DNA from 2 places in the Pandoraea vervacti genome. Region 2 is predicted to be linked to the other one. Evidence: predicted binding sites of a transcription regulator. Region 2 holds the regulator's gene; the other holds the start of a gene.
The links. Region 2 encodes HrcA, which represses chaperone genes, less so after heat shock. Its sites were predicted from a motif close to TTAGCACTCNNNNNNNNNGAGTGCTAA; they were not measured.
Positions count from the first base shown of each region.

Region 1: a site for HrcA is predicted at 2,016-2,042, ahead of groES (co-chaperone GroES). Genes of this name have one in related genera too.

Region 1 is NZ_CP010897.2:4,174,271-4,178,577, forward strand. It holds gene groL (chaperonin GroEL) at 1-1,598, opposite strand, end outside; gene groES (co-chaperone GroES) at 1,646-1,936, opposite strand; gene UC34_RS18145 (autotransporter outer membrane beta-barrel domain-containing protein) at 2,119-4,307, opposite strand, start outside.
Region 2 is NZ_CP010897.2:4,543,767-4,548,073, reverse strand. It holds gene recN (DNA repair protein RecN) at 1-622, opposite strand, end outside; gene UC34_RS19725 (NAD kinase) at 646-1,596, opposite strand; gene hrcA (heat-inducible transcriptional repressor HrcA) at 1,672-2,700, shown strand; gene UC34_RS26030 (collagen-like protein) at 2,947-4,307, shown strand, end outside.

The DNA.
Region 1 (4,307 bases), 370 kb from region 2:
CCGGCCATCGGAGCATCTTCCTTCGGCAGTTCGGCAACGGCGCAGTCGGTCGTCAGGAGCAGGCCCGACACCGAAGCGGCGTTTTGCAGTGCGGTGCGGGTGACCTTGGTCGGGTCCACAACGCCCATTTCCACCAGATCGCCGTACTCGCCGGTCGATGCGTTGTAGCCGTAGTTGCCCTTGCCGGCGACCACGTTGGCCACGACGACGCTGGCTTCTTCGCCACCGTTGGTGACGATCTGACGCAGCGGCTCTTCCATCGCGCGCAGCACGATCTTGATACCGGCGTCCTGATCAGCGTTGGCGCCCTTCAGGTCCGACACAGCCACGCGAGCGCGCAGCAGTGCAACACCACCGCCCGGGACGATGCCTTCTTCCACGGCAGCGCGGGTCGCGTGCAGCGCGTCTTCGACGCGTGCCTTCTTTTCCTTCATTTCGACTTCGGTCGCAGCGCCGACCTTGATCACGGCAACACCGCCGGCCAGCTTGGCCACGCGCTCTTGCAGCTTTTCACGGTCGTAGTCGCTGGTCGCTTCTTCGATCTGGGCACGGATCTGCTTGACGCGTGCTTCGATGTTCACAGCTTCGCCGGCGCCATCGATGATGATGGTGTTTTCCTTGCCGATTTCGATGCGCTTGGCCTGGCCCAGCTCTGCGAGCGTTGCCTTTTCGAGCGTCAGACCGATTTCTTCGGCGATGACCTGGCCGCCCGTCAGGATGGCGATGTCTTCCAGCATGGCCTTGCGGCGATCGCCGAAGCCCGGAGCCTTGACGGCGCAGGTCTTCAGGATGCCACGGATGTTGTTGACCACCAGCGTTGCGAGGGCTTCGCCTTCGACGTCTTCGGCGATGATCAGCAGCGGACGGCCAGCCTTGGCGACTTGTTCCAGAACCGGCAGCAGGTCACGGATGTTCGACACCTTCTTGTCGAACAGCAGGACGAACGGGTTCTCGAGGATCGCGACTTGCTTTTCCGGGGTGTTGATGAAGTACGGCGAGAGGTAGCCGCGGTCGAATTGCATACCTTCGACGACGTCCAGCTCGTCTTGCAGCGACTTGCCGTCTTCGACGGTGATCACGCCTTCCTTGCCGACCTTGTCCATCGCCTTGGCGATGTAGTCACCGATCGAGGTGTCGCTGTTGGCCGAGATCGAGCCGACTTGCGCGATTTCCTTGTTGGTGGTGCAGGGCTTGCTGATCTTGCGCAGTTCTTCGATGGCGGCAGCAACGGCCTTGTCGATACCGCGCTTGAGGTCCATCGGGTTCATGCCCGAGGCAACGTACTTCATGCCTTCGCGAACGATCGACTGGGCCAGCACCGTTGCGGTGGTGGTACCGTCGCCGGCGTTGTCGCTGGTCTTGGAAGCCACTTCCTTGACCATTTGCGCGCCCATGTTCTGGAGCTTGTCCTTGAGTTCGATTTCCTTGGCGACCGACACACCGTCCTTGGTCACGGTCGGGCCGCCGAAGCTGCGCTCGAGCACGACGTTACGGCCCTTCGGGCCCAGGGTCACCTTGACTGCGTTCGCGAGGATGTTGACACCCTCGACCATCTTGGAACGAGCGGCGTCGCCGAAAACGACTTCTTTAGCTGCCATTGCATTAACTCCTTGAATTCTTTACGTAGATGTCTGGGGGGACAGACTTACTTGGCCACGACAGCCATGATGTCTTCTTCGCGCATGACCAGCAGTTCCTGGCCATCCACCTTCACGCTCTGGCCGGCGTACTTGCCGAACAGAACACGGTCGCCCACCTTCACGTCGAGTGCGATCAACGCGCCTTTGTCGTCGCGCTTGCCCGGGCCGACCGCGAGGATTTCGCCTTGATCCGGCTTTTCAGCGGCGGCGTCCGGGATCACGATGCCCGAAGCAGTCTTCGTTTCGTTGTCCAGGCGCTTGACAATAACGCGGTCATGCAAGGGACGAAGATTCATTACAAGCTCCTCTTTCTCTCAGTGAGATCGTCAAAACTAAATATGCAATCATTTGCATATTGGGGAATTCATGGCGTTGTTAGCACTCTGCGCCAACGAGTGCTAATTATAGGGACGGGGTTTTACGATTTCAAGACGCGGGGTTTTCCCGGATGTCGAAAACGCTTCGATCTGCGGGCACTTCAGAACCGGTAGCGCACCTTCAGGCTGCCCGCCTGCGCGGATGCGCGCGCGGTGTTGACGAGCGCATCGTAGGCGAGGGAGACGTCCAGATGCTTTGCGAGCGTCACGCCGAAGCTCGCGCCAAGCGTCAGATAGCCGCGCGCCAGGGGAGTGCCGGGGGCCACGAAAATCGTGCCGTCCTGCGAGGCCACGTTGATGGCCCGTCCTGCATCGAGCAATTCGTAGGCATAGGCGGCGCGAAATTGCGCATGCATCGGTCGCCACGCCTCTCCGAACGCCTTGTCGAACGTTACGCCCACAAACGGCTGAAGGCTGCGCGTATTGTCCGTTGCAACGCGCAGATTCTGTCCGCCCGCCCCGCTTTCGTCGAAGCCGTTGGCGTGGAAGTAGGCGTAGCGCAAGCCGACACGCGGCGTAACCGCCACCCCGGCAACCGACAACGGCGCGCTCGCCTGTGCCGCGGCCGTGAACTCCTGCCCGATATGATCGCCTTGCGCTGTGCCGATGCCCGCGAAGGGGCGCTTCTGTGACATGAAATCAAGGCCATAACCTACCGAGGCCGCAACATCGACCGGACCGATTTCGCGACTCCCGTAGGCGGCCAGCCGCAGGGTGTCGATCGTGCCTGAGTTCGCCGTGCCCGCCTCCGAGAGATCCGCGTGGGAATAGCCGCCTGCCAACCCGACGGTATTGTCCCCCATGCGCTTGTGCGCGCCTGCGAGGAAGCCGTAACGGTTTTCCTGAAACCCTGGCTGACCATCGGCGCCCGACAAACGCCCGTGAAGTCCCGTCGCGCTCGCCCAGACCGTGGGGCCGTGCGCGACCGCATCGCCGCTCGACAGCCCCGTCCCTGCGGACCGCCTCGTGGCCTGGTCGAGCACCGCTGCCGTCGTTGACTGGGCGTTCATCACCGCTGCCGTGCCCAGGGCAGTAAAAACGCTCGTGTTCTTCGGCGCAACGACCACGCCCCCCGACGGATCCGAAGCGCCCGGACCGCCGGATGCCGGATCGTTGAGCGCGAGCGTCACGTCGTTTGCGCCGTAGCTCAGGGCGGAGCGCAGATTGCCAAGATCGGCACCGGCCGACACCGCCTCGGTCACCGAGGAAAATCGCCCGCTCACACCGTTCGCGGCGCTCAACAAGGTGTATCGCGTCGACCGATAGGTGCCCGGGTCGTAGGTAATCGCCAGCACGCCGTTCAATGTCGCGCTGCCCGATACCTTGAGCAGCGACGCTGTCGTCGGGCTGACCTCGATCGCCAGCGTAGCGTTCGACGCTTGCGCGTAGTTTCCAGCGACGCTCAACGTACCGATGGACCCGCCCGGCGCCACGATGCCGCCGTTGGTCACATTGCCGAGGATCGTGCCGTGCCCGCGCAGCGTGCCCAGGGAACCGACCGCGACGTCGCCGCCCTGCACCGCGCGCGCGTGCGCGGCGTCGCCGATCTCCAGCGTGCCCGCCGCAACGGTGGTCGTGCCGGTAAAAGCGGTGCTTGTCCCATTGAGCACCAGCATGCCGGTGCCCCGTTTGACGAAAACCCCGTTGCCGGTGAGGTCGCCGGCGTAGGTGGCGTCGCTCGCAGCATCGACCGTCAGCGTGCTCGTGCCAACGGCGAAGCGCGTGCCCGCCGCACCGGACAAGCCGGAGAGGGTGAGCGCGCCGGCGGCGGAAGCATCGAACGTAGCGTCACTGCCGACCAGCGTCACTGTCGTCGCCGGCGACAACCGTCCGCCAGCGATGAGCGCGAGCGTGCCCGCATTGATTGTCGTCGCGCCGGTATAGGTGTTCACGCCCGCCAGCGTCTGCGTGCCGCCGTTCAGCGTCAGGCCGCCTGTACCGGCGATCGTGCCCGAGAAGACGCCCGCCGCCTTCGTCAGCGTCAGCGTTCGCGCCCCGAGCGAGACCGTCCCGAGTCCTGTCAGGGCCGTGAGTGAGGCGCCAGTCGTTGTTGCGGAAATGTCGAGCGTGCCGTTATTCGCCACACCGCTCGACGACGCAACGCTTCCGGCGCCGGTCAGGGCCAGCGCCGCGCCGTTATCGATGGTCGTCGCGCCGGAATAGGTATTCACGCCGGTGAGCGTCTGCGTGCCGCCGACCAGGTGTATGCCACCGGCGCCGTCGATGACGCCATCGAATGCCCCGCTCGCATTGGTGAGCGATAGCGTCTGGCTGCCGAGTCGCACGGCAC
Region 2 (4,307 bases):
CGTGCGGATTGAGCTTGTCGAGTTCGGACGTCTGCCATTCGAGACGCTCGCGCTCCAGCTGCAGTTCGCGATCACGCCCATGCGCTTCTTCGCAGCGCTTGACGAGACGTCGCCATTCCTTGTGAGCCGCGGCGGCGTCTGCCGCGAGCGCCGTTGCGCCCGCATGGGAATCGAGCAGGCGACGCTGCGCGTCGGGGCGCAACAGTTGCTGATGCGCATGCTGGCCGTGTATGTCGACGAGCATTTCGCCGAGTTCGCGCAACTGCGCGAGCGTGGCGGGCGTGCCGTTGATGAAGGCGCGCGAGCGTCCGCCGGCGTCGAGCACGCGACGCAGCAGGACGCCGCCGTGTTCTTCCAGGGTGAGGGCCTGCGCTTGCAGCCAGGCTTCGAGATCGGGACGCGCCTGGGCGTCCGCAGCGAACTCAGCCGTAATGTCGGCGCGCGTCTGCCCGTTGCGCACCATGCTGGTGTCGCCGCGCTCGCCCATCGCGAGCGCCAGCGCATCGATCAGAATCGATTTGCCCGCGCCGGTCTCCCCCGAGAACACGGTGAAGCCGGCGGAGAATTCCAGATCGAGACGATCGACGATCACGAAATCGCGAATCGAGAGACTGCGTAGCATGGGATGTCGGGTAAGGCGTGGAGTCAGTTCTGCGGCGTATCTTCGTCGGAGATATGCTCGTTCCAGTGCAACTTGCGGCGCAGCGTGGCGTAGTAGTTGTAGCCGACCGGATGCAGGAACGTCACCTGATGCGCCGAGCGGCTCACCAGAATCTTGTCGCCCTGACGCAGTTCGGCAAACGACTGCATGTCGAAGTTCGCGCCGACTTCGCGCCCGCCCGTGATGGTGATGACGATGTCGCTCGAATCCGGCAGTACGATCGGACGGTTCGACAATGCGTGCGGTGCGATCGGCACGAGCACCACGCCGCCCAGGCGCGGATGCAGAATCGGACCGCTGGCCGAGAGCGCGTATGCCGTCGAGCCCGTGGGCGTGGCGACGATCAGGCCATCCGAGCGCTGCTTGTACATGAAGCGACCGTCCACGTCGACGCGCAGCTCGACCATCCCCGAAATCCCGGAGCGGTTCACGACCACGTCGTTGAACGCGAGCGTATCGAAGAGCGTCTGGCCGTCGCGCTCGATGCGTGCGGACAGGAGCGTGCGCTGCTCGGCTTCGAAGTGACCTTCGAGCATGGCGGGCACGACCTGACGCATCTCGTCGAGCGGGATGTCGGTGATGAAGCCGACGCGGCCGTGGTTCACCCCGATGAGCGGCACGTTCGAGGCGGCGAGCTGACGTCCGACGCCGAGCATCGTGCCGTCGCCGCCCACCACGACGGCCACGTCCGCCTGAGTGGCGATCTCCTGAATGTCGAGCGTGCCGTACGGATCGGCGCCTGCGCCGATGTTGTGCGCAGTGTCACGCTCGAAGACGACGTGATGCCCGCGCTGCGCAATGCATGCCGCCAGCGTGAGCAACGGTTCGGCGACGCCGTCGGCATGGTACTTCCCGACGAGCGCCACGGTCTTGAAGGGGCTCCCAGTTTTCATGCCGCCATTACACCATAAGTCGATGACAGCAACCATCGGCATGCACGGCCTGCGGCGGTTCTCGCGTCGGGGTTTGACGCACGCCGCGTACCTACATTTCGCGTTACAATTTTTGCCATGCTAGATCAACGTGCGCAAACACTTCTCAAAACCCTGATCGAACGGTACATCGCCGATGGCCAGCCGGTCGGCTCGCGCACGCTTTCGCGTTATTCGGGACTCGACCTGTCCCCGGCCACAATCCGCAACGTCATGGCGGACCTCGAAGCGCTCGGTTTCGTAGCGAGCCCGCACACGTCGGCCGGACGCGTGCCGACGCCGCGCGCTTACCGCCTGTTCGTCGACACCATGCTCTCGGTGCGACCGCTCGACGAGGCCGCGCACCATCTGGCGTCCCAGGTGCAAACGAGTCTTCAGCCGGGCGGCCCGCAGCAACTGGTGGCGTCTGCCGCACAGGTGCTCTCGCATCTGTCGCAGTTTGCCGGGGTGGTACTTACGCCGCGTCGCAGTCAGACCTTCCGTCACATCGAATTCCTGCGGTTGTCCGATAAGCGCGTGCTGCTCATCATCGTCACGCCCGATGGCGACGTGCAGAACCGTATCATCCTGACGGAAAAGGATTATTCTCCGGCGCAGCTGGTCGAGGCCGCGAACTATCTGAACGCCAATTTCGGCGGCCACAGCTTCGACGACGTGCGCACTTACTTGCGCGGTGAGCTCGACGCCCTGCGCTCGGACATGAGTGCGCTGATGCAAGCGGCCGTACAGGCCGGCAGCGATGCGATGGCCGACACCACACGCGAGAGCGTTTTGATTTCGGGAGAGCGCAACCTGCTGGGCGTGGAGGATCTGTCGTCGAACATGGAGCGGCTGCGCAAGTTGTTCGACGTGTTTGAGTCCAAGACAGGTCTGCTGCAATTGCTCGACGTGTCGAGCCGGGCCTCCGGCGTGCAGATCTTCATCGGCGGCGAATCCAGCCTCGTTCCTATCGAGGAGATGACGGTAGTCACCGCGCCCTACGAAGTCGACGGCCAGATCGTGGGCACGCTCGGCGTGATCGGGCCGACGCGCATGGCCTACGAGCGCGTGATCCCCATCGTCGACATCACCGCCAAGTTGCTCTCCAACGCGCTCAGTCATCACTGAGTTACAAACTCGTAGCATTCCTTTACACGCCTTTACACGGCTTTACACGCGGTCACACACGACGGGCTTACGCTCGAAGTGTCACCCTGGCGTTCCTCGATGCGTTCATGGCTAGGGGTGGCAGGCGTGCTGGGGGCGTTGTGCAATGTTGCGTCGGACGCTCGCAGCGAGGATTCGGACAGAACCCCACAAGGTGGCGGATGCAAGCCACGCGCAGTGTGCCCGTTGAACGGGCCCGGAGTGTTTATGAGATCCCTGACTTCCTGGCGGACGATCGTTCGCTCTCTCGGCACCGGGCTGGCGCTGGGCGCACTCGGCATGCTCGGTGTTGTGGGGCTGCCCGCACTGGCGCAAGCGCAAAGCGCTGATCCGCCGGGACGCGTTGCGCGGCTTAGCGAGTTCGACGGCACGGTGACGTATGCCCCGGCGGGCACCAGCGACTGGCGCTATGCCAACCGCAACCGGCCGCTCACTACAGGCGACGCCGTCTGGGTCGACCGTAACAGTCGCGCAGAGATGCACGTGGGCGGCACCGCAGTGCGCATGGGGGCTTCGACCAGCCTCGCGCTGTCCGCTGTGACCGACCAGAATGTGCAACTGAACGTAACGCAGGGCACCGTGGGCGTGCGGCTGCGCAGCTTCGATCCGAATCAACCGTACGAGATCGACACGCCGAATCTGGCGTTCGTGCCCGCACAGGCCGGTGAATATCGCGTGGACGTGGATCCGAACGGCGTGACGACCGTGAGTGTCTGGCGCGGCGCGGGCACGGTCTATGGGCAAGGCGCGTCGGTGCCGCTGCAACAGGGGCAGCGCGTGGCGTTCGTCGGTCAGAACCTGACGCAGCAGCAGACCGGCCCGCTTGCGACCGATGTCTTCGATCAATGGACTCGCGAGCGTGACGCGCGGGAAGACGCTTCCGTTTCGGCGCGCTACGTGCCGCGCGACATGACGGGTTTCGAGAGTCTGGACGACTACGGCGCGTGGCAGGAGACGCCAACCTACGGCGCCGTATGGGTGCCGTCGAACGTGCCGTCCGGCTGGGCGCCTTACCGCACGGGGCACTGGGTCTGGGTCGATCCGTGGGGCTGGACCTGGGTGGACGACGCGCCGTGGGGCTTTGCGCCGTATCACTACGGTCGATGGGCCTATGTGGACGCGCGCTGGTGCTGGGTGCCGGGGCCGGTTGCGGTACGCCCGGTGTATGCCCCGGCGCTGGTCGGCTGGGTTGGCGGCAACAGCGGCGGGAATCAGTGGGGTGTGACGTTTGCCGCAGGCGGCGTCGGCCTCGCCTGGTTTGCGCTGGGGCCGCATGATCCCTACCGTCCCGCGTACCACGCGAGTTCGTCGTACGTCACGAATATCAACCGGTCGACGATCGTGCGCACGACCAACATCACTAATAACGTCAATAACGTCAACGTCAATAACGTCTATAGCAATCAGCACGTGCGCGGTGCGGTGTCGACGATGCCCGCGCAGGCGTTCGTGCAGGGACGTGCCGTAGGGGCGCCGGTTGCCTTGGCAGCACCGCGAGCCGGGCAGGGCTGGCGCGTGGGCAATACGCCGGGCGTGGCGCCCGTGCAGCAGAGCGTGATCGGCAACAG